Regions from separate parts of the Corynebacterium guaraldiae genome, predicted to be linked through region 3. Evidence: predicted binding sites of a transcription regulator. Region 3 holds the regulator's gene; each other region holds the start of a gene.
The links. The regulator LexA, encoded in region 3, represses DNA repair genes until DNA is damaged. The targets are predictions, from matches to a motif close to CGAACANNTGTTCG.
Positions count from the first base shown of each region.

Region 1: the regulator LexA is predicted to act here: its motif matches at 7,534-7,547, upstream of ACUY3D_RS08320 (HNH endonuclease signature motif containing protein).
Region 2: the regulator LexA is predicted to act here: its motif matches at 4,330-4,343, upstream of ACUY3D_RS09120 (error-prone DNA polymerase).

Region 1 is NZ_JBRBAU010000009.1:31,878-42,077, forward strand. Features, by position in the region: partial or broken gene ACUY3D_RS08265 (NUDIX hydrolase) at 1-90, opposite strand, end outside; gene ACUY3D_RS08270 (CCA tRNA nucleotidyltransferase) at 137-1,570, shown strand; gene ACUY3D_RS08275 (YqgE/AlgH family protein) at 1,573-2,172, shown strand; gene ACUY3D_RS08280 (AzlC family ABC transporter permease) at 2,208-2,909, shown strand; gene ACUY3D_RS08285 (branched-chain amino acid transport AzlD family protein) at 2,909-3,241, shown strand; gene ACUY3D_RS08290 (hypothetical protein) at 3,238-3,546, opposite strand; gene ACUY3D_RS08295 (bile acid:sodium symporter family protein) at 3,553-4,512, opposite strand; gene ACUY3D_RS08300 (Rieske (2Fe-2S) protein) at 4,586-4,957, opposite strand; gene ACUY3D_RS08305 (hypothetical protein) at 5,010-5,234, opposite strand; gene ACUY3D_RS08310 (SdpI family protein) at 5,459-5,923, opposite strand; gene ACUY3D_RS08315 (dicarboxylate/amino acid:cation symporter) at 6,081-7,316, shown strand; gene ACUY3D_RS08320 (HNH endonuclease signature motif containing protein) at 7,767-8,885, shown strand; gene trpA (tryptophan synthase subunit alpha) at 9,111-9,941, opposite strand; gene trpB (tryptophan synthase subunit beta) at 9,941-10,200, opposite strand, start outside.
Region 2 is NZ_JBRBAU010000010.1:66,818-77,017, reverse strand. Features, by position in the region: gene ACUY3D_RS09145 (sucrase ferredoxin) at 1-522, shown strand, start outside; gene ACUY3D_RS09140 (methionine ABC transporter permease) at 539-1,219, opposite strand; gene ACUY3D_RS09135 (methionine ABC transporter ATP-binding protein) at 1,216-2,259, opposite strand; gene ACUY3D_RS09130 (MetQ/NlpA family ABC transporter substrate-binding protein) at 2,366-3,271, opposite strand; gene ACUY3D_RS09125 (MetQ/NlpA family ABC transporter substrate-binding protein) at 3,307-4,197, opposite strand; gene ACUY3D_RS09120 (error-prone DNA polymerase) at 4,362-7,499, shown strand; gene ACUY3D_RS09115 (hypothetical protein) at 7,505-7,978, opposite strand; gene ACUY3D_RS09110 (helix-turn-helix transcriptional regulator) at 7,986-8,246, opposite strand; gene ACUY3D_RS09105 (PH domain-containing protein) at 8,305-8,754, shown strand; gene ACUY3D_RS09100 (PH domain-containing protein) at 8,751-10,175, shown strand; gene ACUY3D_RS09095 (hypothetical protein) at 10,153-10,200, opposite strand, start outside.
Region 3 is NZ_JBRBAU010000004.1:106,095-116,294, reverse strand. Features, by position in the region: gene ACUY3D_RS04565 (PTS fructose transporter subunit IIABC) at 1-1,338, opposite strand, end outside; gene ACUY3D_RS04560 (1-phosphofructokinase family hexose kinase) at 1,361-2,332, opposite strand; gene ptsP (phosphoenolpyruvate--protein phosphotransferase) at 2,570-4,264, shown strand; gene sugR (transcriptional regulator SugR) at 4,344-5,126, opposite strand; gene lexA (transcriptional repressor LexA) at 5,493-6,215, opposite strand; gene nrdR (transcriptional regulator NrdR) at 6,972-7,430, shown strand; gene hrpA (ATP-dependent RNA helicase HrpA) at 7,427-10,200, opposite strand, start outside.

The DNA.
Region 1 (10,200 bases), on a different contig from region 3:
CGTGGTCATGCGGTTGGTGGACGTGCGCTGGGGGCGTCCCGTGCGGTGGTTCCGGTGGCCCGCGCCCCGCCGGCGGCGGCGCTTGGACCCTGGCGTGTTCTTAGTCATCCCTGCTAATCGTAGTAGACTTCGATCCGTGAATTTTCAGGACACTCAGCTAATCGGCGTTCTTGCTCGCGCGGACGCCACCGTCGCCCAGCTCAGTGGCCTCCTCAGTGGCCTGGTGGAACGCTTCGCGCTTCACGACGCCCCCCTCTACCTCGTCGGCGGCTCCGTCCGCGATGCCCTGCTCGGCCGCCTGGGCAATGACCTCGACTTCACCACCCCGGCCCGGCCCGACGTGGTGTATTCGATTCTGGAGGAGTGGGCGGAAACCGTGTGGGATACCGGCATCGACTTCGGTACTGTCTCGGCGGCTTATAAGGGCCAGCAGATTGAGATCACCACCTTCCGCTCTGATAGCTACGACGGCGATTCCCGCAACCCCGAGGTGGTCTACGGCGACACGCTCGAGGGCGATCTCGTGCGCCGCGATTTCAAGGTCAACGCCATGGCCATCGAGCTGCGCCCGGACGGTACCCGTGAATTCCACGATCCAATGGGCGGACTCGATGACCTGGCGAATCGCATCCTCGATACCCCGGATGCGCCGGAGATTTCCTTCCACGATGATCCTCTTCGCATGCTCCGCGCTGCGCGATTCGCGGCGCAGTTGGAGTTTGACGTCGCCCAGCGCGTGCGCGATGCCATGAAGGACATGGCCGCTGAAATCCAGCGCATCACCGTGGAGCGCGTGCAGGTGGAGCTCAACAAGCTCATCTGCGGTGTCGCGCCGTGGAAGGGTATTGACCTGCTCGTTGACTCAGGTATTGCGGACTATGTGTTTCCGGAGATCCCGGCATTGCGCATGGCCCCCGACGAGCACGCGCAGCACAAGGACGTGTACGCGCACTCGCTCACCGTGTTGCGCCAGGCCATGGAGCAGGAAGAGGACGGTCCCGACCTGATCCTGCGGTGGGCTGCCCTGCTCCATGACATTGGCAAGCCGGATACCCGCGACACTACTGACGGCAAGGTCAGCTTCCACCACCACGAGGTCGTGGGTGCGAAGCTCACCCGCAAGCGCCTGCGCAAGCTGAAATTCCCCAAGGCCACGACCGAAGATATCGGCCAGCTGGTCTACCTGCACATGCGTTTCCACGGTTTCGGCGATGGCCAGTGGACCGATTCCGCCGTGCGCCGCTATGTCACCGATGCCGGCGATCTTCTCCCGCGCCTGCACAAACTTGTGCGAGCCGATTGCACCACCCGCAATGAGCGCAAGGCCCGCCGTCTCCAGCGCACGTACGATCAGCTGGAGGAACGCATCGCGGATATCGCGGCTAAGGAAGACCTCGCCCGTGTGCGCCCAGACCTCGACGGCAACGAGATCATGGAGATCCTCGGCCTTGAACCCGGCCCGGAGGTCGGCCAGGCCTGGTCTTACCTCAAGGAGCTGCGTCTGGAGGAAGGCCCTCTGGAGCGCGAGGTTGCTATTGCGAAGCTGCGCGAGTGGTGGAATTCTAGATAGGGATGTACGCAGACAGACTTTTCAACGCCCTCGAGCGCAATGATCCCGCCCCTGGCCAGCTCCTCGTGGCGGCTCCCGACGTCCTTGCGCCCCAGTACAATCGCTCCGTCATCCTTATCACCGAGCAACATGCGGGGCGTACGTATGGAGTGGATCTGACCAAGCGCTCCGAGGTCGCGGTCTTCAACGTCATGCCGGAGTGGCTGCCCGTGGTGGCTAAGCCGCAGGCCCTTTACATCGGCGGCCCGCACGACCAGCAGGCGGCCATCGGCGTGGCGCTGACCAAACAGGGCGTCGACATCGAGAAACAGCCTTCGTTGAGCCGCCTCGCCCCACGGGTGGCACTCGTCGATCTGCGCGTGGGTCCCGATGCCGTCACCGAACTGGTGGAAGGTATGCGCTTTTTCGCCGGTCATTTCGAGTGGGGACCGGGCGAACTCGATGAGGAAATCGATCGCGGTGAGTGGTACGTGGCCCCTGCGCTGCCCCAGGACGTGGTCTCCTCCGGATCGACAGATACGTGGTCAGACGTCATGCGCCGCCAAGCCATGCCCCTGCCGTTGTTTGCTACTTTCCCGCGCTATATCGATGAAGATAATTAGAGTTCCTCTCGACCCCCTGCGCTAACATCTCTGCCATGCGTGCGGAGATCATCAAGGCAATACGGACCTGCATGCCCATTGCCGTGGGGGTGGTGCCGCTGGGCCTCGCCTTCGGCGTGCTCATGGTCCAGACCGGTTTCGACTGGTGGTGGACCCCCATCTTTTCCATCGTTATTTACGCTGGTTCGATGGAATTCCTCGCCATTTCCATGGTGACCGGCGGCGTGACGCCCGCCGTTGCCGCGGTGACGGGTTTCATGGTGAACTTCCGCCACATCTTCTACGGGTTAACCTTTCCGCGCGATGAGATTCGGAATCGTTTCGGCCGCGCCTATTCCACGTACGCGCTGACCGACGAATCCTATGCCGTCCTTTCTGCCTTCCCCCGTGTTTCGCGCCCGAGTGGTGCATTTGTCTTCACCGTGCAGCTTTTCTGCCAGGTGCTGTGGGTTGTCTCGGGCATCATTGGTGCGCTGGCAGGCCAGGCTATTCCGCCCTCGGTGAAGGGTCTGGATTTCGCCCTCGTTGCCTTGTTCATTGTCCTAGCGATTGATTCCTTCCAGAACAACATGGATTACTCGCTTCCGCTGTCTGCTGCGGTCCTGGGTGTCCTCGCGGGCTGTCTGTTTCCAGGGCAGCTACTCATGGTGGCGCTGAGCGCCTACTTCCTGCTCCTGGTGGTGCGCTACCTCTCTCCTCGTGTCGACAGCGCGATGATTCTACGCAGGGAGTCCTAATGCCAGCTGGAGTAACCCTGGGCAGCATCCTCGCCGTGCTTATCCCCGTCGGGGTGGTGACGGTTGTTTTGCGCTGGCTTCCTTTCGCCTTTGTGAAGGCCCTAAAGGATAGCCAATTCATTAGCATGCTGGGCTTCACTATGCCCGTGGGCGTGATGACGGTCCTGGTGGTCTACACCTTGTTTAGTCAGACCCAAGACACGGGAAGCTTTGTGGCTCCCCTTGTAGGCGCCGCGGCTACTGCTCTGCTGCACCTGTGGCGCCGCAACTCCGGGTTGTCCATCTTCGGAGGCACCGCCGTGTACATGCTGTTGGTGAACGTGGTGCTTTAAAAGTCCCCGTACAGGGCGATGGCCTCTGTCCACAGGGAGTGGAACTGGAAGGCGTCGATAAGCTCGGCATTGATGTCGGGGAATGCGTCGTAGGTGTCGGGGTGTGGAACCACGCGCTGTGGGACCTCGGCATTGCCCACTGAGGTCTCCGGTGTTGCAGCGCCGACGATAGAGTCATTCGGGGCGAGGGCGATCATGCGCAGCATGGAGCAGGCCTCAGCGTTGATTTCCTCAAGCTCCGCGATGTGTGTGGCGGTTCCGACCTCCGGGATGGTCATGGTGGTGCGAACATAAAGCTTTTTCATGTGCTCTCACTCTACCCGGGCGTAGCGAGCCGCCATAGACGCGCAGATCATTAATTGGACCTGGTGGTAAATCATGAGGGGAAGGATGAGCAACCCCAACGAGGTGCCGCCGGAGGCAAAAATCACCGAGGCCATGGGTAATCCGGTGGCCAGGGATTTCTTTGACCCGCAGAACTGAATAGCAATGGTGTCTTCTCTGTTGAACCCCAGCTTCTGGCTGACCGCCTTGGTGAGCCAGAGCATGAAGAAGACGAATGCTGTTGAGAAGACAATCTGGAATAGGATTTGCCACACGCTAATCGACGCCCAGATCCCGTCCACCATTCCCTTAGAAAAGGCCGCATAGACGACCATCGCGATGGAGCCTCGGTCCACCACTTTCGTGGCTTTGCTTGCTGCGAGTTTGCCCACCCATTTTCTGGTGAGCTGGCCGAGCACGAAAGGTAGGAGCAAAAGAACAGAAATCTCAAAGAAAACAGAGCTATCGATGTGAATCCCATCGCCGGCCCCTATGAGTGCCATGACTAGCAATGGTGTAAGCAAAACTCCAGCGAGGTTTGACGCAGACGCGGAGACGATTGCCCCGGGAACGTTTCCGCGGGCGATTGAGGTAAAGGCTACCGACGATTGCACTGTGGACGGTACAAGCGTGAGGTAGAGAATTCCCAAGTAAAGATCGTTTGGGATGAACGCGGTGAGCGGCCTGAGTGCGAGGCCGATGACTGGGTAGACCACAAAGGTGAACGCCAGAATGGTCAGGTGGAGCTTCCAGTGTTTGATCCCGTTGATGGCTTCGCGCGTTGAGAGTCGGGCGCCGTAGAGAAAGAAGAGAAGAGCGATCGCTATATTCGTGAGGACATCGAAGCTGTCCGCAAAGCTTCCCCGCGCGGGAAAAACAATAGCGATTGCGACGGCGCACAGGATGAGGACGATGAGGGGGTCGAGTCTTTTTAGGCGCTCAATCATAGAAGAGAGTCTAGACGCCCCTCACGGTTTCACGTGAAACACCGCTTTTTCTTAGCGTGGCTCCTCGAGGGTCTTAGGCGGAGACGTTCTTGACTGTTCCCCCGTTGTTTTCCACTCCGTACTCAGTGAGCGGTTTAGGGCTGGGGCCGCCGGTGACTTCGCCGCTGCTGAGGTCAAAGCTTGAGTAGTGGCTCGTGCATGTGGCGGTCAAGCCTTCAATCTTCGTGATGAGGGATCCCTGGTGCGGGCAGGTCTGCGAATATGCCTTGAACTCTCCCTCGGTGGGTTGAGCGAAGATCACCTTGTCCACAATGATGGCGGAGCCAACGGGGATTTCCGTCGCTGCGACTTCCGCGGAAGGTTCCCTACCGCAGGCGGCGAGGTAGGCCCCAGCAAAGGTGGTCGCAGTACCGAGCAGGAAAAGGCGGCGTGAACACGTAGTCATGTGGATTACTCTATCTGATTCATTGGCTGTGTAGGGAGAGGACAATGTCCTGTTAGCTAAGTTTGCCGTCCCACACGGGAAGCTCCTCTTCCCTGCTGCCGCTGAAATCGTAGGCACCGTATGATGTGCCGACATCGCTATAGATCGTCCCAGCTTCGTTGTGTGCTCCGCGACGTTCTCCGGCGAGTGCATATGTGGCCCCCGCGCCGAGGATGCTGAGGCTGAGCGCTGTTGCAGCGACGAGCCGTAGCGCTTTAGTTTTGGTGCTCTTGGTCATGAACACGATCGTGCGCCGCCCGACTCCTGTTGTCACGTCACACTGCCGTGTTCCCACGTAATTGATGTTTAGCTCTCAGCGCTCGCACAGGACAAAGAAAGGTGGCCACACCAATGATCGGGTCTACCCGGTGTTGTGCTGGCCACCTAAAATATAGTTTGTGATGAAATCATTTGGGGACTTCTGTCTGCCCAGATTACGTCACTGTGCTGATAAATGTCGCCCTAGTCTCGGTCCGCCTTGTCTGCGTGTTGTGCTGCGGCACGGATCGCGGAGACGTCGACAGCCGGCGCCTCTCCCCCGCAGCCGCCGTCGCCACAGTTGCAGGAATCGCCGCAACCATCGTCGTCTTTATGGGCTTGGTCCCACAGGTAGGCCGCGCGGGCACCCATGTTGGAGCCGATGGAGAGCGCGAGGACAGCTACGACGGCTGTGAGTGCGGGGATTAGCCACATCCAACCTTCGGCGCGAAGCGCGATAACGCCACCGAAAACGAGAGCGATGCCTCCCAGGAACCAGAACGGGCCCGCAATAGCGTGGGCGTTGTCCCATGCCTCCCGGGTTTTGCGGATCTCCGCGAGACGCAATCCAACAACACTGTTGCCGGGGAGTTTACGGAGTGTGGCAAGGCCGCCGACGATGATGAGGACCGCGGCAAGGATGAGGAAGATGATTCCGACTACGAGCATGCGTCTAAGTCTATCCCGCCTCCTAGCTAGCGAGAAAGCTGGTTCAATTTATTCGTTTCGTGCTGTAATATACATTTCGTGTCGCTTGGTAGATAAATAAGCGTTTATCGCCGGGCGAGAAACTCGTAGTGGTATCAACCATAGAAAAGACTCAATCATGACATTCAAGAGTGTTCTCAACTCTCTGCTGTTCAAGATTATCGTAGCGATAGTCTTGGGCATCATAGTTAGCCAATTCGCGCCGGAATGGTTCGGCAGGGCCTTCGCAACATACAACGGACTGTTCTCGAACTTCCTTGGCTTCTTCATCCCCATTCTCATTCTTGCTCTCGTGGCACCGGCAATCGCGGGCCTCGGTCGCGGTGCCGGCAAGTGGCTGGGTATTACTGCCGGAATTGCGTATGGTTCCACTATCGTGGCAGGCCTCGTTGCCTACGGTTTGACCCAGGTCCTGTACCCCACGTTGCTGGGTGGGCAGACGCTCAACACTGATGTGGCTGACATCGATGCCGGAGCGCTCGATCCCTACTTCACCGTTGAGATGCCGGCTCCATTCGAAGTTATGACGGCGCTGCTGTTGTCCTTCTGCGTTGGCGTGGCGATGACCACTGTGAAATCCGACAACCTTTACGCGATTACTAAAGAATTTGAGAACGTCGTCATCAAGGTGATCTGGGGCTTCGTGATTCCCCTCCTGCCGTTCTATATCTTTGGCATGTTCCTCTCCTTGGGTATGAATGGCAATATCGGGACGGTCCTCGTTGCCTTCGCCAAGGTTCTTTTGCTTGCGGTCCTCATGACGCTGGTTTACCTCGTGCTTCAATACATCATCGCCGGCGCAATTGCGGGTAAGAATCCATTCCGCGCATTGAAGAACATGGCACCGGCCTACTTCACCGCGTTGGGTACTTCCTCTTCGGCGGCGACGATTCCGGTGACATTGGACGCCACGTTGAAGAACGGTATTACCAAGCCCGTTGCTGGCTTTGTCATCCCCCTCTGTGCGACCATTCACCTGTCAGGTTCGATGATCAAGCTGACGTTGTACGCCTTCGCGATTGTGTATATGGCTGATGGTATGGAAGCAGATTTGGGTAAGGCCTTGGGCTTCATCCTGCTTCTTGGAATCATGATGATCGCGGCCCCCGGTGTTCCGGGCGGTGCCGTGATGGTTGCCGTTGGTCTGTTGCAATCCAATATGGGCTTTGATGATTCGATGGTGGCACTGATGATTGCCGCTTACATCGCTATCGATTCCGTGGGTACGGCCGCGAACGTTACTGGCGACGGCGCCATCGCCATGATTGTCGACCGTTTCGCTCGCAATAAGATTGTTGGGTTGGAGGCCGAGGCCGACGCCTCTGCTGCCGACGAGGAGCTGAGCAAAGCTTAGGTTTCAAGCTTAGGTTTCACGTGAAACCCTGAGAGCTTCCCCCTCCCCTAGCTTGCGTTCCATTTCTGGTCTATACGTCTAGACCAATCAATTGGAAGGTTGGCTGCGGGAGGGGGATTTTTGTATGCCTTGTTGCCGACGTCGCGGGCCGCTCGGTTGCGCTAGGGGTTACCGAAAACTTCGACGAAAGCCGAAATAGCTCTTGTGGAACGAGCTTAGAACATGTATTCTAAAGGTGGGAGTGGGGGAAGCAATTATCCGGCTAATTTAGGGATGCAGCTCCCCATGGGAATCACAATAAATTCTTCAACCTCGCTACCTACTGCGTATTTTTCTCACTCAAACCCGCATGATCCAGAATGTATGGCGGGTCAACTCATGCGAAGAATAGAGTATGAGTTTTGGTCACGTGTCCAGCCACCGCTCAACGCAGATTCAGACACTGCATTTATGACCCTGGGCCAAAAGACGGGAAAGTCTCCGGCACATGTGGCGCGGAATGTCATGGGGCTTATTCGTCTCAGTGAATTGCCGAAGGTGAAGGCGATGCAAGACTCTGAATACCTACTCGATATGCAAGCCTTGGTTGCTATTGATCAAGTACTGGCAAAGCTGGGCAACCCTATTCCTTCAGTTATCTCAGAGATCGATAGTCAATTGGCGGCGTGGCTAACACCGACTAAACCCAACCAGGTCTTTCCCAGCGCAGAAAAGATTCGGCGCAAGGTGCGCGACATCGCTAAGGTCTTGGATGATTCGATCGCGTTCCGGGATAAGCGGAAGAAGAACCGGTATTCACTCCTCACCCGGGGAGAACGTGCCTCGATCGAGTTAGAGGTCGATAGTAACGTCGGCGTCGTAATCCACGAGACAATCAAGCTGGCCGCAAAAGAACATGACGTCTCAATGGCGGATGCCTTAGTTCTCCTCATTACGGGCAAGATTCAGCCGGAGGCTGGAAAAGTTGTTGTGCATGAATTCAAAGCCACTGACGTGGAGGGAGCGCCGGTCTATGTTCAGGGACACGGCTGGACCGGTGAAGGAGTGCCGGCGTCGAGAACTGTGACGAGAGACTTTAGTGCAGCACCAGAACCGTGCGAAGGCTACCAGCCCTCAGATGTCACGCGAAAGTATGTCGAGGGGCGCGACGGGACCTGCCGGGCGCCTGGCTGTAATCGACCGGCGTGGACATGTCAATTGGACCACAGGATTAACTACGCCGACGGTGGCCCTACGCACCCATCTAACCTGGTTGCCCTTTGTCAGCACCACCACAACATGAAAACTGACGGACGGGCTTTCTATATCCTGGACCCAGTTACTGGTGATGTTGTCTGGTTGTTCGAGGACGGCACCTGGGCGGTGACTGAAGCAACCGGTCCTCTGGCCCCGGCATCTAAGGTGTGGGCACGAACCGTCGCGGAAGATGTCATTGCTCACCGGCGGAAGATGCACGAAGAGGCCAAAGCCTTGAAGGTTGAGCTTGATGGCGGAGAGTTGGTCGAAGTCTTCGACAGGACGGACCCGGCGGATCGCTACTCGAACGCATCCGATGATATCCCCTTCTGAGGGACAAGAGACTATCGCTGTTGGGGATTAGGGAATTAAGGAGGCTTTGGAAGGCACAGAAGGCGGCATTATTAGTGACTGCTGGCTACAACGACGGTAGCCGATGGGCTTGTGCATATGGAACACGCGCTGTTTCACGTGAAACGACCCCTTCCATCGTGACGCGTGGTGGCGCACGACGTGATGGAAGAGGCCGAGGTGGCTCAGGATAGTTCGGGGAAGCGCTTAGCCAACGGCACGCTTGGTAGCAGCCTTCATCTTGGATACGAAGTCGGTGACTGCAGAGGCGAGTCCTTCGGTGGGCTTGTTGTTCTCGTCGAGGTGAGCGTCGACAATCTTCGTTAAAGCAGATCCGGTGATGGCCCCAGCTGCGCCAGCGGAGATGGCATCGGCGACATGCTGAGGGGTTGAGATTCCGAAGCCAAGGAGAATCGGTGCCCCGCCAAAGCGTTTCACGTTGTTCACTACATCAACGAGCCCGCGGGTTTCCGATTCCTTCTCGGTGCCGGTCACGCCGTCGCGCGAGATTGCGTAAATGTAGCCCCTCGAGTATTGAGCCACGCCCTGGAGGGTCTGCTCCGAGGCTTGTGCCGGGGCGATGAAGATCGGGTCAATGCCGGCCTTGTCGGCGGCGGCGACGAAAGGTGCGCCTTCGCGGACGGGGACATCGGGAAGCAAGATGCTATCAGCACCCGCTTCTTGAAACTCGGAGTAGAAGGTCTCCAACCCACGAGTGAAGGGAACATTGCCATAGATGAGCATGCCAATCGGAAGGTCTGGGAATTCGGCTCGAATCTGGCGGATTTGGGCGATGGCGGAATCAACCGTTGCCCCTCCTTCAAGCGCGCGGATGTGTGAGGCCTGAATGGTGGGACCATCGGCAACAGGGTCCGAAAAGGGGACGCCGAGCTCGAGTGCGTCGGCCCCGCCGGCGACGGCCGCGCGAACGATGTCGAGGGCAGTGTCCGGGTCGGGGTCGCTCAACATGATGAAGGGAACGAAGGCCCCTTCATTGCGGGAGGCAAGGTTGGAGAAGAGTTTCTCGTATCGGCTCATTACTTGTCCTCCGTGATCTTGAATTCGGGGTGCGCGTCGAGGGTGCGGCGGACGTGGTCGATGTCTTTGTCGCCGCGCCCGGAAAGGGAAACGATAATGGTGATGTCCTCATCTTTGCGCTTAAGCGCATAGGCCAGGGCGTGTGAGGATTCAAGGGCGGGAATGATGCCCTCGCGGCGGCTAAGGATTTGGAACGCTTCAAGTGCCTCCGCGTCGGTGATGCCGACATAGGTGGCGCGGCCCGTCTGCGCCAGGTGAG
Region 2 (10,200 bases), on a different contig from region 3:
GTGCTCGTGTGCACCCACGCCAAGCGCGATGCCTGCTGCGCCATCAAGGGGCGCCCGCTGGCTGCCTCCCTGGCATGTGAATTTGAGGAGACCGTGTGGGAAACCTCCCACACCAAAGGCCACCGCTTCGCGCCGTCGGTGCTGCTGATGCCGTGGGGCTATTCCTTTGGCCGCCTCAACGTGGAGGCCGGCCGTGAGCTCGTGGGCAAGGCGCTGCACGGCGAGTATTTCTACCCCGCCAACCGTGGTTCCGGCCTCACCACGCCCCGGGGCCAGGTAGCGGAGCTCGCGGTGGCACGCCAGCTTCTCGACGCCTCCGAGACCCTCCACTACGGCGACCTCACCGTCGACGCGACAGATACCGCAGCGGCAGGTACTGCCGCTGTGCGACACCGCGACGGCCGCGCATGGGACGTGGAGCTGGAAGAAAAAGAGGCCTCCGGCGTTGTCTCCTCCTGCGGAGACAAACCGAAGACCTCTCGAATCTACGTCGCGCGTCGCGTCGAAAAGCGCAGCGTATAGATAGGGGTTGGCGTGGTTAGCGGCGCATAATCTTGGCCGAAAGCCAGTTGCCAAAGAACTGCGCTGCCTGCACCAGCACGATGATGATGAGGGTAGCCACCACGGTGACTTCCCACTCGAAGGCGCGGTAGCCGTAGACAATAGCGAAGTCACCCAGGCCACCGCCGCCGACGTAGCCCGCCATCGCGGACATATCGACGATGCCGATGAACAGGAAGGTGTAGCCCAACACCAGCGGGCCCAGTGCTTCCGGAATGATGACCGTTGTGATGATCTTCCATGGCGAAGCACCCATCGCGCGGGCCGCCTCAATCACGCCCGGATCCAGCGCCACGAGGTTCTGCTCCACGATGCGCGCCACCGCGAAGGTAGCCGCGATCACCATGACGAACGTGGCCGGCTCCCGGCCGATGGAGCTGCCCAGCACCGCCACCGTCAGCGGCTGCACAAAGGCCAGCAGGATGATGAACGGGATCGGGCGAATGAAGTTCACCAGAATGTTGATGACGAAGTGAATGGGCTTGTTCTGCAGGATGCCGCCCGGGCGCGTGGTGTAGAGCAGAATGCCCAGCACGAGGCCGATGATGCCCGCAAGCACCAGGGTCGTGGCGACCATGATGAGGGTGTCCTTGATGGCGTCGACAAGCGTACTGCCCAGTCGGTCCCAATTGGCCTGCGCGAGGTAGGTGACGTTCATCGTTGAATCTCCTCAATCTCGGTGGTGCGTTGCATGTGTGCGTAAAAGTCTTCGATGGCGGCGTCCGGGCCGTTGAGGCGGACGGTGATCTTGCCAAAGGAGTGCTTCTGCAAGGTGGTGATACCGCCGTGGACCACGGCGATGGACACGCCCTCGTCCGCGAGTTTGCCCGCGGCATCGAAGAAGCCGGACTTCTCCGTCAGGTTGATGGTGAACAGGCGGCCCTCGTGGGCCAAGAGGTCATCGGCCTCGACGACGTCCGGGGTGTTGCGCAGCGAGGTGGCCACGAATTTCTCCGCCACCTTGGTTCGGGGATTGGAGAAGACCTCATAGACACTGCCGGACTCAATAACGTGGCCGCCTTCCATGACGGCGACCTTGTCTGCGATGGAGCGCACGACGTCCATCTCGTGGGTAATGACCACGATGGTGATGCCGAAATCGCGGTTGACCTTGCGCAGAAGGTCGAGAACCTCATGGGTGGTGGTGGGGTCGAGCGCTGAGGTGGCTTCATCCGCCAGCAGCAGGGAAGGGTTATTAGCCAGGGCGCGGGCGATGCCGACGCGCTGTTTCTGGCCGCCAGAGAGCTGCTCCGGGTAGTTATCGCCCTTGTCCGCCAGGCCGACGAATTCCAGCAGTTCCTGGACGCGCTTTTTACGCTCCTGCTTCTCGACGCCCTGCAGCTTCAGCGGGTACTCAATGTTGCCCGCCGCGGTGCGGGAGGACATGAGGTTGAACTGCTGGAAGATCATGCCGATGTTGCGGCGGATGCCGCGCAGCTTGGACTCGGGCAGGGGAACGACATCGGTGCCGTCGAGAAGCAGCTGTCCTGAGGTCGGCTTATCGAGGCCGTTGATCATGCGCACCAGCGTGGACTTGCCCGCGCCGGAGAAGCCGATGATGCCGATGATCTCGCCGGGCTCGACGGTCAGGGAGACATTATCGAGTGCGGTGGTGGTGGTTTTCTTGTTCTTAAAGACTTTGGTGATGTTGCGGAATTCAATCCGGGTGCCCTGGTGGGCGCCAGTGTGTTCAGTCACGTGGTTTTCCTTTGTACGTGTCCGTGTAGTGAATAAGCAGGGAGTAACGGGCAAAATCCCCCGGGTCACGCAAACGAGCGTGAGCGCGGGGGTGAGGGAGATTCGCTTAGCTAGAGGAGGCTTCCTCTTCCAAGCGCTCCAGAATCTCCTGAAGCTCTGACTGTGGTTTGTCCACGAAGATGGTGGTGCCACCCGTGGTGTCTTGCACCGCGGCCTTCACCTCATCGGAGAGGTAAAGTTCAGCCAGCTTCTTGACCTTCTCATTGTCCTTGTCCTTTTCCTGCACAGCCCACACGTTGACGTAGGGGTCGAACAGGATCTTCGGGTCGGCGTTGGGGTTTTCCGGGTCGTCGTAAAGCACGGCGTCGGCCGGGTTGATACCCGCTCGCTTGAAGAAGGAGTTGGTGATGATGGCGGGCTTGCCCTCGCCGAAGGCGGACGGAGTCTGGGAGGCATCGACCGGGGTGATGGTCACCTTGGAAGCGGACTCGTCGATATCGGCGGGATCCGGGGTGAGCTTGTCCTCTTCCTTGAGCTTCAGCAAACCGTTGGCTGCCAGCAGGTTGATGGCGCGGCCCTGGTTCGTGGCGTCATTCGGAATGGCGATGTCCTGCCCCTCGATGCCGTCGATGCTGTCGTGGCCCTTCCAGAACAGAGGCATGGGGTAGACCTGCGTGGACGCAACCGGGACAAGGTTTGTGCCGTTGCCCACGTTGTACTCGGCGAGGAACTTTAAGTGCTGGAACTTGTTGGTGTCCGTGCTCCCCTCAGCCAATGACTGGTTGGGGGTGGCGTAGTCGGTAAAGCTCTTCATCTCGATCTCGATGCCTTCTTGAGCAGCGAGTTCTTTGAGCACGCCCCACTCCGGAAGCTCGGCGTCGGTGGTGCCGATGATGATGGGATCCTCGGCGGTACCAGCGGCGAAATCGGAGCTTGCAGACGAGCAGGCGACCAAGCTGGTAGCGGCAGCGAGACTAGCTACAGCGGCTGCTACGAGACGGCGGATGCGCATGATTCGTCCTTTGCTAGTTAGTCAGTGAAGGCTGCTTAAACCTGCTCCTCGAGGCGGTCCAGAATCTCCTGGAGCTCCTCCTGGGAGCGGTCCACGGCCACGGCGGTGTCGCCGGAGGACTTCAGGACCGCGTCGGTGACCTTCTGGTCCTTCCACAGCTTGGCCAGTTCGTGGAGGGTTTCGTTATCGGCGTCGTCGGCACGCACGGCCCAGACGTTGATGTAAGGCTCGGCCTCGGTGGAGTCCGGGTCATCCTGAGCAACGGCAGACTGCGGGTCAATGCCGGCGCGCTCGAGGAAGGAGTTGTTGATAACGGCAGGCTTGCCCTCGCCGTAGGCGGCCGGGGTCTGGGCGGCGTCCACCGGGGTGACCTTGACCTTGGACTTCTTCTCATCGATGTCCAGCGGGGTCGGGGTCAGCGGGCTGCCCTCCTTGAGGGTGACCAGGCCTTCCTGGACCAGCAGGCCGATGGCGCGGCCCTGGTTGGTGGAGTCGTTCGGGATGGCGACTTCCTGGCCCTCGACGTCACCGAGGTCCTTGTGGTCCTTCCAGTAGATGGCCAGCGGGTAGATCTCGGTAGCTGCCAGCGGGACGAGGTCGGTGCCGTTGCCCTTGTTGTATTCAGCCAGGAACTTCAGGTGCTGGAACTTGTTGGTCGTCAGCTTGCCCTGGTCCAGAGCCTGGTTCGGGGTGTTGTAGTCGGCGAAGTTTTCCAGTTTGACGTCGAAGCCGGCCTCCTTGGTCAGGTCCTGGAATACGGCCCACTCTTCCATGTTGGCGTCGGTGGTGCCGATGGTGATGGTGGAGTCCTTGGTAATGGCCTCACCGGAGTTCTCGGACTCGGCGGAGTCCGAGGAGCAAGCAACCAGGCCGGTTGCAGCGATGAAGGCTGCCGAGGTGGCAGCAAGTACGCGACGGATGCTCATAGTGGGTTCCTAGTGTCCCTTCTTGGTTTGTGCGGCAAGTCGTATCACCGCAGGAGTATGCACTGCACGAAAAACTAGCAACGATTGAACCGCTTTGTCTATCCGAGTATTTGTTCAACGAAAACCTTGACTGGAATACATGTTCGAATATAGTGTGTGGGGCTATGAGATTCAATGGGGGTGAGGCGCTGCCGTGGTCCCGGGTGGAGAGGATTCTCTCTGGCCGTCCGGGGCCCGTCCCGGTGCCGGTGGACCACCTTCCGGGGGCGGCGGAGGAGCCGAAGGCTGGGCATTCCGCCGTGCCCTTCGCGGAGTTGCATGCGGTGAGCTCGTATAGCTTCCTTCACGGCGCCTCTGAGCCGGAGGAGCTCGTGGCGCGCGCCGTCGGGCTGGGCCTGCGCGGGATTGCGCTGGTAGACAGGGATGGATTCTATGGCCTCATGAAATTTGCGGAGGCCGCTGCCAAGGTGGGGCTGCCCGCCGTCTTTGGCGCGGAGCTCAGTCTGGATCCGGCCCCGCTGACGGTCTTGGCGCGCACCCCGGAGGGCTATCGGCGTCTATCCCGGCTCATTTCCCGCGCCCACATGGAAGCGGGGGAGAAGGGGGCCGTGTCCTATCCTCCCCTGGTGGAGATTGCCGCGCAGCTACAGGATGAATGCCTGTTCTTGGTGGGCTGGGAGTGGGCGGAGCATTTCGATCTTCTGGTCGATGGAATAAAAATAGACAGCATGGTTCTGGAGTATGCCTGTACCCAGCTTCCGGAGGACGCGGACCACCACCTACTGCTGGATTCCTTGCCGGTTCCGCGTGCCATCGCTTCTACCCGCCCAGCTGCCGCCACACGGCAACACGCGCGGCTGGCCGGCGCGAAAGAAGCCTTGTCTAGACGCCTCGCGCTTGTCGACGCCTCCCCCAACTCCCACCCGATGGGCTCGTCCTGGCTGCGCTCCGGGGAACAGATGGCGCAGCTGTTTCCGGAGCGCCCCGAGCTCATCGCGGAAACCGTCCGCGTCCTTGAGGAATGCAGCTTCACCTGGGAGGCGCTGGCCCCAAACCTGCCTGATTTCGACGTGCCGGAAGGCCATACCGAGATGTCTTGGCTAGAGCATCTCACCTTCGAGCGCGCGGCAGCGCGCTATGCCACGCGGCCTAAGGAGATTCGGGAGCGGGCGTGGGAGCAGATGCGGTATGAGCTGGGCGTCGTTAAGCAGCTAGGCTTTCCCGGCTACTTCCTCATCGTGTGTGATCTCGTGGATTTTTGTAAACGGGAGAACATCCTGTGCCAGGGGCGGGGCTCGGCGGCGAATTCGGCGGTGTGCTTCGCGCTGGGGATTACGAATGCGGAGCCGATTTCCGCGGGCCTGCTCTTTGAGCGCTTCCTCTCCCCGGACCGCGATGGCCCGCCGGATATTGACATCGATATTGAATCGGGGCGGCGCGAGGAGGTCATTCAGTACGTCTACGCCAAGCATGGCCGCGAGCGCGCCGCGCAGGTGGCCAACGTGATTACGTACCGCCGCAAAGGCGCGCTGCGGGATGCCGCCCGCGCATTGGGCTACCCGCAGGGTTCGGCCGATGCCTGGTCGAAGGGGATCGCGCCCGCGCCTTCGGACGTTGAATCCTTGGCCGAGCAGTTTATAGGGCAGCCGCGCCACCTGGGCATTCACTCCGGCGGCATGGTGCTGTGCGACCGGCCAATTGCGGATGTCGTGCCCGTGGAATGGGCGCGCATGGAAAACCGCTCGGTGCTGCAGTGGGATAAGGATGATTGCGCCGCGGCCGGGCTGGTGAAGTTCGACCTGCTGGGCCTGGGCATGCTCGAAGCCCTGCACCACATGATGGATTTGGTGGAGGAAAGCACCGGCAGGGTGGTCAACCTGTGGGAGCTGGACCTGGCTGACCCGGAAGTCTATGACATGCTCTGCCGCGCGGATGCGGTGGGCGTGTTTCAGGTGGAATCGCGCGCGCAGCTGAGCACGCTGCCGAGGCTCAAGCCGCGGGTCTTCTTCGACCTCGTGGTGGAGGTCGCGCTCATCCGCCCAGGCCCCATCCAGGGCGGGTCGGTGCACCCCTACCTGCGTCGCCGCGATGGCAAGGAGCCGGTGACCTATGACCACCCGGTGCTGGAGAAGTCCCTGGGCAAGACGCTGGGGATTCCGCTCTTTCAGGAGCAGCTCATGCAGATTGCGGTCGATGCCGCTGGGTTCAGCGGCGCGGAGGCGGATGACCTGCGGCGCGCGATGGGCTCGAAGCGCTCGCCGGCCAAGATGGCGGCGCTCAAGCAGCGCTTTTATGAGGGCTTGGAGGAGACCAACGGGATTGTCGGGGAAGTGGCGGACAAGTTGTGGGCCAAGATTGTGGCCTTTGCGGCCTACGGCTTCCCGGAGTCGCACTCGCAGTCTTTTGCTTCCTTGGTGTACTTTTCGGCGTGGTTCAAGCGCTATTATCCGGCGCAGTTCTGCGTGGGCTTGCTGCGCGCGCAGCCGATGGGTTTCTACTCGCCGCAGTCGCTTGTTCAGGACGCCCGCCGTCACGGCGTGGAGGTGTTGCCGGTCAGCGTCAACGAGTCGGGCCGCGAGGCGCGCGTGGTGGTGGGCGCGGACGGTCAGGCGCGTATCCGCTTGGGGCTTAACCTCATCAAGGGGTTGGGTGATAAGGCCGCCGATCGCATTGAAGCGGCCGCGCCGTTTGGCGACGTCCCCGATCTCTCCCGTCGTGCCGATCTCACCGTCGATCACGTGGAGGCTCTTGCGGTGGCGGGGGCTTTGGATGTCTTTGGGGTGGATCGTCGCCAAGCGTTGTGGCAGGCCGGTGTTGCCGCGACAGAACGGGCAGGGATGCTGCCGGGGCTTTCGGCTATTGAGGCGCCGTCTTTGCCGGGGATGAGTGCTTTTGAGCTTATGGCGGCGGACGTGGCGAGCACTGGTGTGACCCACAACCAGCAGCCGATGGAGCAGGCGCGTGAGGCGCTGCGTGCTCGTGGTGTCTTGGCGGCGGCGGATCTGCCGGCCGTGGAGGATGGCACCCGCGTGCGTATCGCCGGGGTGGTCACGCACCGCCAGCGCCCGCATACTGCAGGTGGCGTGGTCTTCTTCGGCTTGGAGGATGAGACTGGGTTGATGAACGTGATGGTCTCGCCCGGCCTGTGGGCCAGGGATAAGGTCACCGCGCGGACAGCGCCCGCGCTCATCGTGCGCGGCATCGTGCAGAATGCCTCCGGCGCGGTCACCGTTGCTGCGGACCAGCTGGAGCCGCTGGCCTTCGGCGAGGCCCTTTCGCGCGGCTCGCGGGATTTCCGCTAAGAGGTTTATTCCTTTGAGATGAGCTCGTCGCGGTTCATTTTTCCCGCCAGGGAACGGGCCACCGAGAACGGCACCCACACCATGAGCAGCAGGATGATCTTGAGGTAGAGCTGGGACACGAACACACCGTCCATGATGGGCATGGTTCGGGCACCCCAGGCGATAAGGCCAGTCACTGGCAGCAAGATGACGAGTGCTGCGAGGGAGAACTTGAGGCCGTCGTCGCGGGCTTCGACGTGCTGCTGCATTTGGTACTCATCGAGCTCCGTCGTGGGCAGGTCTGCAGCACCTATCGCTCCGCGCAGGCGGGCGGTCAGCAGCGCGGTGAGCAGCGTTCCGAGGCAGGCCACCATGAGTGAGGTAAAGGAGTCCCAGAACTGCAGGGGGAGGGACAGGATGATGAGGCAGGAGGAGAGATCGGCCAGGGTGATGTAGCGCTTTCGGGTCTTAACGGAATCGGGAATGGTGACGGCGGACATGAGCGAGTTAGTCCTTTCGGTAGATTTCGGAGGACATGGGGGTGAATTCGGTCCGGGAGAACACGGCTTCCACGGGCAAGTCAAAGACCTCGCAGATATTGAAGGCGAGATCCAGGCTGGGGGAGTGGTCGCCGCGCTCGAGGGCGCCGATGGTTTGGGGGTTGACCCCGATGGCGTCGGCAAGCTGTGCGCGCGTCATGTCCCTTTCAACGCGGAGCACGCGGACCCGGTTAAATAGTGGGCGGGTTGGCTTTTTCTTTGGGGACATGCACCACAGTGTTGTATAAACCCAACAACTTGTCAAGGGTTCATGTTAGTGTGTTGGCATGAACCCCGTATCCCCGTCACTCACGAAAGCCCGCTACATCACGAATTTGAGCTGGGACATTATCCTCGCCGTCCTGGCGGCCGCGGCGGCATATTTCTGGTGGGATTGGCTCTATTGGGTAGCCGGCGCGCTCGTTGCGTGGGCACTCTACGAACTGTGGCTCATCCCCGCGCAGGTGAAAAACCTGGGCTGGCAGGAAACCGCCGATGAATTACTGGTCACCCGCGGAAAAATCTGGCACACCTTCACCGTCGTGCCCTACGGCCGCATCCAGTTCGTCGACGTCACCGCCGGCCCCGTCGAGCGGGCGATGGGGCTGAAAAAGGTGAAGCTGCACACGGCGTCGCCCAGCAGCGACGCCACCATCCCCGGCCTCCTTGCTGCCGACGCCGACGCCCTGCGCGAGCGCCTCGCCGTCAAGGCCCGCGAGAGGATGAGTGGGCTGTGAAGGACCGCGCGCTTATCGACGCCGACGGCTACACCCGCGTCCACCGCCTCACCCCGCTGCTGCGTTTTTGGTCGCTGATTCTGGCGCTGGTGGCCGTTCTCGCGGTGAACGTCAACGCCTCCATGGTGTCGGATGTCCTGTCCTACGTGCAGGGTGGGCACTTGGGTGAGGTCGGCCGCGGCACCCTGCTGGGCATCGGTGCCTTCGTGCTGGTGTGTGCGATGATTTGGCTGGTCTCCGGAATTTGGTGGCGCAAGCTGGGCTACAAGCTCACCGAGGATGAAATCGCGCTGCGCCACGGCGTCATCTCAACGTCCTTCCGCTCCGCGCGCTACGAGCGTATCCAGGCGGTGGATGTCGTGGAATCCATCATCGCGCGCCTATTGGGCTTGGCCGCAGTCCGTGTGGAGACCGCGGGCGGCACCTCCTCCGTCATCAAAATCGAGTACCTGACCAAGGCGACAGCGGAGGAGCTGCGCGCGGAGCTGCTGCGGCGCACAAATAAGGGGCCTGCCAGTGAGCCAGCGCCGGAAACCCCCGCCGCCTTGATCCCGGAGATTCCCATCCTGCGCACGATTGCCGCTGAGGCTTTGCGCCTGCCCACGTTGGTTACCGCACTCGTCATCGGCGGCCTGCTCTTCCTCCCCGGGATGTGGACCGCGCTGCTGCCCATCATCGTGGGCTTCGTGGGGCGGGTGTGGGGGCTGGTAGATTCCTCCTGGAAATTCACCGCGCTTCACGACGCCCCCGCCAACGCCCTCAACGTCTCCTACGGTCTTGCCGACCGCCGCCGCCAAACCATCCGCATCAGTCGCATCCACGGCGTGCGGGTGAGCCAGCCTTTCCTGTGGAGGCGCTTCGGCTGGTACGAGGTGCACGTCTCGGTGGCCGGGTATGGCGCGAAGGGCGGCGGCAAGCAATCTGGTTCTACGCGCATCCTGCCGGTGGGCACCCGGGAGCAGGCGCTGGAGTTGCTAGCCCTCATCTCCGATCTAGACCGCGCGCAGATTGAGGACTATGCGCGCCCCGAAGGCCACACCCAGCCCACCTATACCTCCCCGCGCCGGGCCACCTGGGTCAGTCCCGTCGACCGTAAGCAGCAGTCGGTGACGCTGGTGGAATCGCCTCAGCCGGTGACCATCGTGCATCGCGGCCGCATCAACCGCCGCGTCATGGTGATTGGCACCCCGCACATCCAAGAGCTCACTCTCAAGGTGGGGCCGTTGGGTCACCTCGCGGGTGTGCGCACCGTGCGCTTCGACCTTGTGGCGGGCCCAGTCAAGATGGCCGGCCAGGACCTCACGCCTGCCGACGCCTCCGAACTCCTCACCCGTTTGCGCTCCCGCCGCCTTCCTGCCATGGAAGCCGCGCTGGGGCCGAGCAGCCTCCAGCAGGACCTTAAGCCCGGCGACGAAGCTTAAGCAGCACCGGTCCGCGGGTGCTGCT
Region 3 (10,200 bases):
GACGAGACCGCCGATGAAGCCAGCGCCGAGAGTCACGGCAATGGCACCACCCGCGAAGCCCGGCGCGATGCCTGGGCGGCCTGCCAGCGCGAAGGCGATGTAGCCGGAGAGCGCCGCGACGATGAATCCCATCGATGCTTGACCGATGGCGAAGAGCACGGCGCCGATGTACAGGGCGAACCCTGCCTTCTTGAAGGTCATCATTTCGCCGTCGACCATGACGTCATGGCCCGGCAAGTTGGTCAGCGAGTAGTCGGTGGTGATGGCCTGCCACCCATTAGCCATGTCATATCCGCCGAAGAGGAATCCCAGTGCCAGGAGGAGGCCGCCCGCGGCAACAAACGGAACCATGTAAGAAACGCCGGTCATGATGGCTTGCTGAATACGCTTGCCCCAGCCCAGACCCTGGCCATCTTCCTCAGCGCTAGAGGAGGAAGCGCCGGCAGTTCCTGCCACCTTGTGCGCGTTGGGGTTCTTCGAGGCGGCGATGGCCTCATCGATCATCACGCCCGGTTCGTTGATGGCGCGCTTGACGCCAGATTCGATGACCGGCTTGCCGGCGAAGCGCTCACGGTCACGAACGCCCACGTCGGTAGCGAAAATCACGGCGTCGGCAGCCGCAATCGTGTCTGCCGAAACAGAGGTGTTGTTGGAGGACCCCTGGGTCTCCACGGTGAGCTCGACGTCGTCGCGTTCCTCGGCGGTTTGGGTGAGGGCGTCGGCAGCCATGTACGTGTGAGCAATGCCGGTCGGGCATGCGGTGACGGCCACGATGCGCGTCTTCTTCGACTCTGCAGCCTTGCTCGAAGCAGGAGCCGCTGCCGCTGCACTCGCACCTGCAGTGGGTGCTGATTCGGTGGCCGCAGCCTTCTTCTTCGGCTTTTCTGCGTTGACAACGTCGAGGACGAGGGAGACGATCTCTTCTTTGGTCTTCGCAGTTCGAAGGGCTTCCAGGAAGTCCTTCTTCACCAGCGCGCGAGCGAGCTTCGAGAGAATCTTCAGATGGGCCTTGCCGCCGCCTTCCGGAGCGGCGATGAGGAATACCAAGTGGGCGTCCCCGTCGGGGCCCGAGAAGTCGACCCCGCGCGAGAGACGGGCGAAGGCCAGGGTGGGTTCAGACACGGCAGCAGAGCGGCAGTGTGGGATGGCAACGCCGCCGGGGACACCGGTGCCGGCTTTGGCTTCACGCGCGATGGCCGGGCCTGCCAGCTCGTCCACGGAGGTGGCGCGGCCGGTGTCGTGAACAAGCGTGGCCAGATTGGTAATGACTGATTCGATGCTGTCACCGAAGTCGGCGTCGAGCGCCACGAGGTCGGTGGTGATGAGTCGTGATGACATCGGTAGGTACTCCTCAGTACTACTAAAGGTCGGTGACGGCAGAAACCGTCGTGTGTTCGATATCTAGTTCTTCGGGGGTTGGAATCTGGGTTCCCGGGAGTGCTGCGGCTGCTGAACCGTAGGCCACAGCCTGGCGCAGGGCCTCGGGGTACGAGGCGCCGGAGCGGCGGGCGAGGATATAGCCGGAGAGCGAAGAATCGCCGGCACCCACGGTGGAGCGCAGGGTAATCGGCGGGGGAGTAGCAGCCCATGCTTCATTGGCCGTGACCAGCACCGCGCCAGCGCTGCCCAGGGTGACAAGAATCTCGGGGATGCCGCGCTTGACGACGACCCTCGCGGCCTCAACCACTCCGCTGAAGTCGCCGTCTTCGGCGGCGGCCTCAAGGGCCTGACCATCGACACCTGCAAGCTGGCCCAGCTCGAGGCCGTTTGGCTTGATGAGGTCGGGGCTGGCTACTTCGAGGTTGTCACCGAGAGCCACCATGGGCGCATCAGAGGTATCGACGGCTATGCGCAGATCAGGGTTGGCTTCGCGGGCTACCCGGATGAGCTGCGTGTACCAGTCGGTGGGAACGCCTTGGGGGAGAGAGCCTGCCATGACTAACCACTCGGCGTCGGCGCAGTGTTCTGCGAGTTCCTGTGCAACGGCTTGCTGCACGTCCGTATCGAGCGTGGCGCCGGGGCCGTTGAGCTTGGTCGTGCGGCCATTCGGCTCGGTCAGAGTGGTGTTGGTGCGCACCGCGCTGTGAGTGGGCACGGCCTGCACGGGTATCGATGCCTCGGCCGCGAGGGCCAAGAAAGGATCGGAGGCAACGGCGGGGAGCAGCGCCAGGCTGTCGACGTTGGCGAGCGTTACCGCGTGCGTAACGTTGACGCCTTTACCACCGGCAACGCTGGAGACGGATCCGGCGCGGTGAACAGCACCAGGTTCGAGTTCCTCGTTCAAGCGCACGGTGGCGTCGATGCTCGGGTTGGGGGTCAAAGTAAGGATCATCGTGGAGAATGTCCCCTTTCGCGGAGTGCGTATATTTGGGGCAAACGCGCCTCAGCGGCGTGAACAAGAGCTTCGGTGCGGATTGCCCGTTGTCAGCGTGAAATTAATGTTGCTTAATGTTGATTATTGCCCGTATGTGTCCGAATGTCAATGGAATCACTGTGGGTTTCGTTGCATTTTTGGCCGACTTGTGATGATCTGGAAAGAGAAAACATCGTCTCCGTAAGGAAATGTGTCATGGAAAACGCATCCCCATCCATCATTAAAGGCACCGGCGTCGTCGCTGGCGTTGCATACGCTGAGGCGGTGTGGGTCCGCCCACGCCCAGAACTGCCCACGGCTGGAGAAACCGTGGCGGAAGAGCAACGTGATGCCGAATACGATCGCTTCCTCGAAGCGGTAGATATGGTTGCTAGCCGGTTGGAACAGCGTGCAGCTGGGGCCGAAGGCCAAGCGGCTGAAGTTCTTGGCGCAACCGCCGGAATGGTCAAGGACCGAGGCTGGCACAAGGCAGTGCGCAAGGGTATTCGCGGCGGTAAGAACGCCGAGTATGCAGTTGTGGGGGCCACGGACAGGTTTGTCACCATGTTTGAGGCCGCCGGTGGCGTCATGGCTGAGCGCACGACGGACCTCAAGGACGTGCGCGATCGAGTGATTGCTCAGCTGCGCGGTGAGCAAGAGCCGGGTCTGCCCATGGTCGAAGGGGAGGCTGTACTGCTGGCTGACGATCTAGCCCCGGCGGATACTGCTACCTTGGACACCACCCACATCAAGGCGCTCGTGACCGAGCTTGGCGGGCCAACCAGCCACACCGCGATTATTGCTCGCCAGCTTGATCTTCCCTGCATCGTGGCAGTGGGCGCTAAGCTGCGAACGATTGAGGCAGGCACCCAGCTCTTCGTTGATGGCTCCGTAGGATCGGTGTCCCTCGGTGCAGATCGTGCCTCCGCGCTGAAGGCCGTGGAGGAATACCGTGAGAAGGCGGCACGAGTTGCCCAGTGGCGGGGACCAGCCCAGACCAAGGATGGCCATCGCGTGCAGTTGCTGGCCAACGTTGCTGACGGAAACGCAGCCCGCATCGCCTCTGACTCGCAGGCAGAAGGCATTGGCCTATACCGCACGGAGTTGTCCTTCCTCTCTGCCAGCGAGGAACCGACCGTCGAGGAGCAAGCGCGCATCTACGGCAAGGTTTTCAACGCTTTCCCGGAGTCCAAGGTCGTCGTTCGCACGCTCGACGCCGGTTCGGATAAGCCGATTTCCTATGCCACCTTGGACTCGGAAGAAAACCCCGCATTGGGCGTTCGTGGTTTGCGCATCGCCCGCGACAACGAGGCGCTGTTGACTCGTCAGCTCGACGCTATCGCCCAGGCCGCGGAAAAGCGCGGAGATGGGGCTACGACGTGGGTTATGGCGCCGATGGTGGCTACCGCAGTGGAAGCGAAATGGTTCGCTGGTCTGTGCCGCGAGCGCGGTTTGACCGCCGGCGCGATGATTGAGGTTCCCGCCGCAGCCTTGATGGCGGATACCATCATGCCGCATCTCGATTTCGTGTCCATTGGTACCAATGATTTGACGCAGTACACCATGGCCGCGGACCGTCTGTCGCCGCAGCTGGCCTACTTGACCGATCCATGGCAGCCTGCTGTCCTTCGCCTGATTCAGCACACCTGCGTGGTGGGGCGCGATAACAACGTTCCGGTTGGCGTCTGCGGCGAAGCCGCAGCTGATCCCATGCTTGCCTGCGTGTTGACTGGCCTCGGTGTGACTTCGCTGTCGGCGGCGTCGACTGCGGTGGCTGGCGTCGGTGCGCAGCTGGCTGAGCTCAGCCTTGAGCAGTGCCAGAAGATGGCAGAGGCGGCTGTCAACGCCGAAAGCCCAGCGGACGCTCGTGCCGCAGTGATTGCGCTGCTGGAGGAATACCAGTCCGCTTAGAGCGCTGAATTGCACAGGAGGTGTGCGCCCTCATCATGCGGGGTGCACACCTCCTGAATTGATCTATGGGTGAAAGCGCCTACTTGTCCGCGGCGACAATCACTTCGATGCCGTGCTCGCGCAGAGCCTCAACGTAGGAATCGGGGGCGGCGGCGTCGGTAATGACGACATCAATCTCATCGAGTGATGCAAAGCTGACCAAGTAGTCATTGCCCAACTTCGATGAATCACACAGCACGACAACGCGGTGTGCATTGGTGACGAATGCTGACTTGATAGCCGCCTCTTGCGAATCGGCCGTAGAGAGCCCGTGGTCAATGGTTAGCGCATTGGTTCCGATGAAGGCGACGTCGGCACGCATCAGGGCCATGGTGCGAAGCGCAGTGTCACCGACGACGGCCTGGGTAATCGCGCGCACGGTGCCACCCAGCAGCTGGACGTCAGATACCCCGTTGCTGGCTAGTGAAAGAGCGATCGGGAGACTATTCGACACAATGCTGAATTGCCCGGCCGAGTAGCGCTGGCCTATGAGATCGGCAAGCGCATTCGTGGTGGTTCCGGCATCGAGAAAGATGCTGCCGCCGTCGGGAAGCTGCTCCAGTGCGGCGCGTGCGATTGCCATTTTGGCGCCCGTGGCCGAACGTTGGCGAGTATCAAGGGTGAATTCGGCGGTCTGGAAGGATTGGGAGGCGACTGCACCGCCATGAACTCGGTGCACAACTCCCTCTCGGTCCAAGACTGCGAGATCGCGGCGAATCGTCTCAGCGGTGACATCGAAGCGCTCGGAGAGCTCGGTGACATTGACTCGTCCTTCTACAGCGGTCAATGACGCAATTTGTCGGCGACGCTCTTCTGCGTACATGGTTCCTCCAAATGAAGTCTGCCTGTGGTGGTCACTGCGCCCGCCGGTGAAGGAAAACGGGGCTGGGGCATGTGAACGAAAAGAACAACGGATGTTGTGGCGATACTTCTATTGTCCCACTGAATGCGAACAAAACGGAACTAAACAAAGAAAAGCTCACATCGAACGCGTGCCTTAGTCACTAAAACCTACGGTTGTACTGCAAGTATCCGAATGTGTGATCTCGGACGCTAAAACGGTCGAAATCGGGCATGTACACACACAAGGGGGTAAAAAGAAACAATCCCCCAGTCCGGTTCGCCCGCACCGAGTGGGTGATTGGTGTGGAGCGGGGAAGGCCTGAGGGAGCGCTGAGGTGGATGGTTTCTAGAGTTTGCGGAACACGGATACTACTTTGCCCATGATTTCGGCTTCATCGCCCTTGATGGGTGAGTAAGCGTCATTGTGGGGGAGGAGCCATACACCGGAGGAATCTCGGTGAAATTCCTTCACGGTCGCTTCTTCGCCATCCAAAAGTGCGGCTACGAACTCGCCTTCTTCTGCAACAGACTGCGAGCGAATAATAACCCAATCCCCGTTGAGGATTCCTGCATCCTGCATTGAATCTCCCACGACTTGCAGCATATATAGTTCGCCGCTGCCTAGGATTTCACCCGGCATGGGGAAGTAGGCGTCGATGTTCTCCTCGGCGGTGATGGGGGAACCAGCAGCAATGCGGCCCACAACAGGAATGTAGTTTGGGGTGGCGGCGTCTTCGGGTGCGTCAGGGGTGGAGGTTCCCGATGGTGCGATTGCCTGCCCGGTCTTTCGTCCGGGCTTTTTGGGGTCGTCGGCGCCGGGGAAATGGCGCACATCAACAGCTCGTGGCTTGTTTGGATCGCGGCGAAGGAAGCCCTTCTCTTCCAGCTGCTTTAACTGATAGGCCACGGACGAGGTGGACTGGAGGCCTGTTGCGTCACCGATTTCGCGGATGCTTGGCGGATAGCCGCGCAACATTACGGCGTCATGGATTACTTCCAAGATGCGGCGTTGGCGAGGGGAAAGTGAATCGAGGGAAGGGTGGTCGCTTCGCTTCGGATTGCGGGCCATTCTTGCTCCTAGGAACTGTCGGGATGTGCAGAGTTGATGTGCGCGGCTTTGGCGTGCCGGACATAAGTGGGAGTGGGCTGCTGGTGATACTTCCGCTTCCCTTTTTAGCACGGAAAGAAAAAATGTTCGACTAACGCCGCCCGAGTGTGGACAAATTTTCGAAGGCCTGCTATAAATCGAACATACACACCAAATCGAACGGTTGATCGAAGGTGATGTTCGAAGATGTCGGGCTTGGTTCGTACACTTCGGGCATTGTCTCAATGAATAAGGAAGACCTAGAAAGGAACCGTCATGGCTATCGCATTAAACAATGCCTCTGTACTGCGCGGGGTGGCCCTCGAGAAGTCTAGCAATCGGACTGTGCTAGTGCCGCCAGCGGCGGTCTGGGATCCCGCTCAGTCTCGGTCGCTCACGTCTGATGCCCCGCGCAACCTTCCATATGGGCCGTCTCGTGTTCGAACTCTTGCCGTAAACGATAGAACACAGTGCCGTCCAGAAATTCCGGTGAATTCCCAGGTTTCGGCCGCCGGGGCAACATCGGGCAGCCGTCGTAGTCGGTCGAACGTAGGTAACTATGTGCTCGGAGCAGTCTTTGGCGCCGCGGTATTCATCGGCACAGTATGGGGTGGCCTCAGTATCGATAGTGAGGTTGACAGTGCGAGCACCTCTTCGACCACGACGGTCGTGTCTTTGCGCTAGAATTCCTTGGGCCAGCAGCATGTGCGCATTGGTCGAAAGGAAGGATACGGCACTGTGTATTGCCCGTTCTGTCACAACGAACAATCACGCGTTATTGACTCGCGCGTAATCGACAGCGGAACCTCGATCCGGCGGCGTCGCGAATGCGCCGCGTGCAAAGGTCGCTTCACCACCATCGAGAAGGCAGTCTTGTCAGTAGTCAAGCGAAATGGCTTGGCTGAGCCTTTCAGTCGCGACAAGCTGATCCGAGGCGTCAAACGCGCATGCCAGGGGCGCGACGTTAGCGATGATGCTTTGAAGAAGCTCGCTCAAGAAGTTGAAGAGACCGTGCGCAGTCACGGCTCCTCGCAAGTCAACGCCAATGACATCGGCCTTGCCATCCTGGAACCTCTGCGAGATCTCGATGAAGTGGCCTACCTGCGCTTTGCGTCCGTGTATAAGTCTTTTGAAAGCGCCGACGACTTTGAATCAGAAATCCGCCTCATGCGTCGGCGCGACCGCGATAGCTTTTAGCGTAATTTATCCACTGCCTTTTGGATTCTCCTCAAAGACACCGCGTGGGCAGTGCCCAGGCGTTGTGCGAAGAGCGATACGCGCAGTTCCTCAATCATCCAGTAGATGTCTTTAACCTCTCGCGTCTTTTCGCGGCCAGGAGGCAGGGAACGCAACCGATTGGCCACATAGGCTTTGGCCTCGTCGACGTCTGCCTGCCGGTCAGCATCGCGGTCCGGATCCACGTTCATTTCCTCAAGCCTGATGCGCGAGGCCTGGATATAGCGCGGTAGATGGCGCAGATGTTGGATCCCGTGGACGGTGATGGCGTGCGCGGGCAACAGGAAATTGAGCTGGGCCCGAATATCATCGATGGCCAGCCCCTCCCAGTGCTTCAGCTCAGCATTCAGATTGGAATACTCTGCCAGGCCCGGCGCAATTGCAACGACTGCCTGGCGCACTCTGCCCGGGACCTCCGGTTTGACCGCGTTGAGCAATGCATTGAAGTCACCGGGGGTGCGCACCGGGCCGCCCTTTTCCATCATGATGTCGCGTACTGCGGCTACCCGGGCATCGCTGACAAGTCCTTCCGCCCCGCCGTGGGGGTAGGAGTCGACGGCTACCCGCTGCTGTAGAGGAAGCCCTTTGACCATCTGCTGCGTATTCACCGTAATTTCTCGGAGCAGCAAGGTTAGGGTGGTGGTGATCATGGAGGCGTCGGCAGCCGCCTTGGTGGGATGGACCTTGAGCGCCACGCCGTCCTTGGTCGCTACGAGCGCGGGGTAGGCGGTGACCTCATGCCCATCGACGACGGTTACCACTTCCTCATCGATGGCGCCGAGCGTATCCTCCGTCCATTCCTTGACCGCAGTGGATTCGGCGGCGCGGCCAACGCGCGAGACCGAGGAGGAAATGTGGCCGGCTTGGCGTTGGACTAGAGCCTGCAGGTTGCGGTCTGAGTCGATGACCTTGCCCCGCTTGTCCACTGCGGCATAGTTCATGCGCAGATGCGGAGGGAGCTGGTCGGGGCGGAAATCGCCGGCATTGATGCCTTGGCCGCCCATCTCTTGCAAAACCGCAGCGAGTTGCTCGGTGAGCGCGCCCTCATAGGGCAAGAGCTTGGGCAGCGCGCGTTCAGCGAACTCGGGTGCCGGAACCACGGTGCGTCGAAGAGCCTTCGGCAGCGAGCGAATGAGCTCAGTTACGAGCTCTAGACGTAGGCCCGGTACCAGCCAATCGAAGCCTTCTGTGTCCAACCCCGCGAGGAGCGGGACGGGAACCATGAGTGTGACACCGTCGAGCGGGTCTCCCGGCTCGAACTTGTAGGACAAGTCGTAGTCGATGCTTCCCTTCAACCAGCGGTCGGGGAAGGCATCCTCGGTGACATCGTGGTCCTCCTCAAGGAGTGCTTCTGGGTCGAAGTCCAAGGAATGCTTGTTCTTCTGCTTTTTCCACCAGGAATCGAAATGCCGGGCGGTGGTGACAGACGCAGGGATGCGCTGATCGTAGAAATCGAAGAGAGTGTCTTCGTCCACGACGAGTCCGCGCCGGCGGGCCTTCTCCTCATATTCGGAGGCCTCGGCGAGTTTGCGCTTGTTGTCGTGGAAGAAGTGGTGGTGGGTGGTCCAGTCGCCGTCGACTAGCGCGTTACGGATGAACATATCGCGCGCTGCCTCAGGATCCACGCGGTGATAGGGCACGGTCCGGTCGGCGACAACAGTGACGCCATAAAGCGTCGAGCGTTGGGTGACGACCGCAGAGCCGCGCTTTCGCGACCACGTCGGGTCAGAATAGTTGTGCTTCAGCAAATCCTTCGCCAGCTTTTCAACCCATGCTGGGTCGATGGCAGCAACGTCGCGCGCCCACAGGCGCGACGTTTCCACCAACTCAGCCGCCATGACGAACTCGGGCGGTTTCTTTGCCAGTGCCGATCCGGGGAAGACGAGGAAGCGGGTATTGCGTGCACCAATGAACTCCTTAGAGTTGCCATCACGCGCGCCGATATTAGACAACAGTCCAGAAAGCAAGGCCATATGGATGTCATCGGGGCGACGCTCTGTGCTTTCCTGGGCTTTCCACCCGAGCTGCTTGGCGACGTCCCGCAGCTGCCGCACCAGATCGAACCACTCGCGGATGCGCATATAGTGCAGGAAGTCGGCCTTCATCCGTTTGCGGAAAGCATTGCCGCTCATCTCATCGCGAGCTTCCTGGACAAAGTCCCACAGGTTGAGCATGGCCACAAAGTCGGAGGTTTTATCCTTGAAGCGGGCATGTGCCTGGTCGGCTTGAGCTTGCTTGTCGCTCGGCCGCTCGCGCACATCTTGGATCGTCATGGCAGCAACGATGACCATGACGTCGTGGAGACACCCGGAAGTCTTGGCCTCGACCAGCATGCGGGCCATGCGTGGATCTACGGGGATGCGGGCAAGATCGCGGCCTATTCGGGTCAGGACAGGTAGTCCGTCTTTTTCTTTGCCCTCGAGGGCGCCCAGTTCGTGCAGAAGAAGTAGGCCGTCTCGTACGGCCTTCGGCTCAGGGGCTTGGACGAAGGGGAAGTCAGCAATGTCCCCAAGGCGCAGCGAAATCATCTGTAGGATGACGCTGGCCAGGTTGGTGCGCAGAATCTCGGGATCCGTAAACTCCGGGCGGGATAGGAAATCCTGCTCGCTGTACAGGCGGATGGCGATGCCATCCGCAACGCGGCCACAGCGGCCCGAGCGCTGGTTGGCGCTTGCCTGGGAGATCGGCTCGATGGGGAGGCGCTGCACCTTGGTGCGCGTGGAATAGCGCG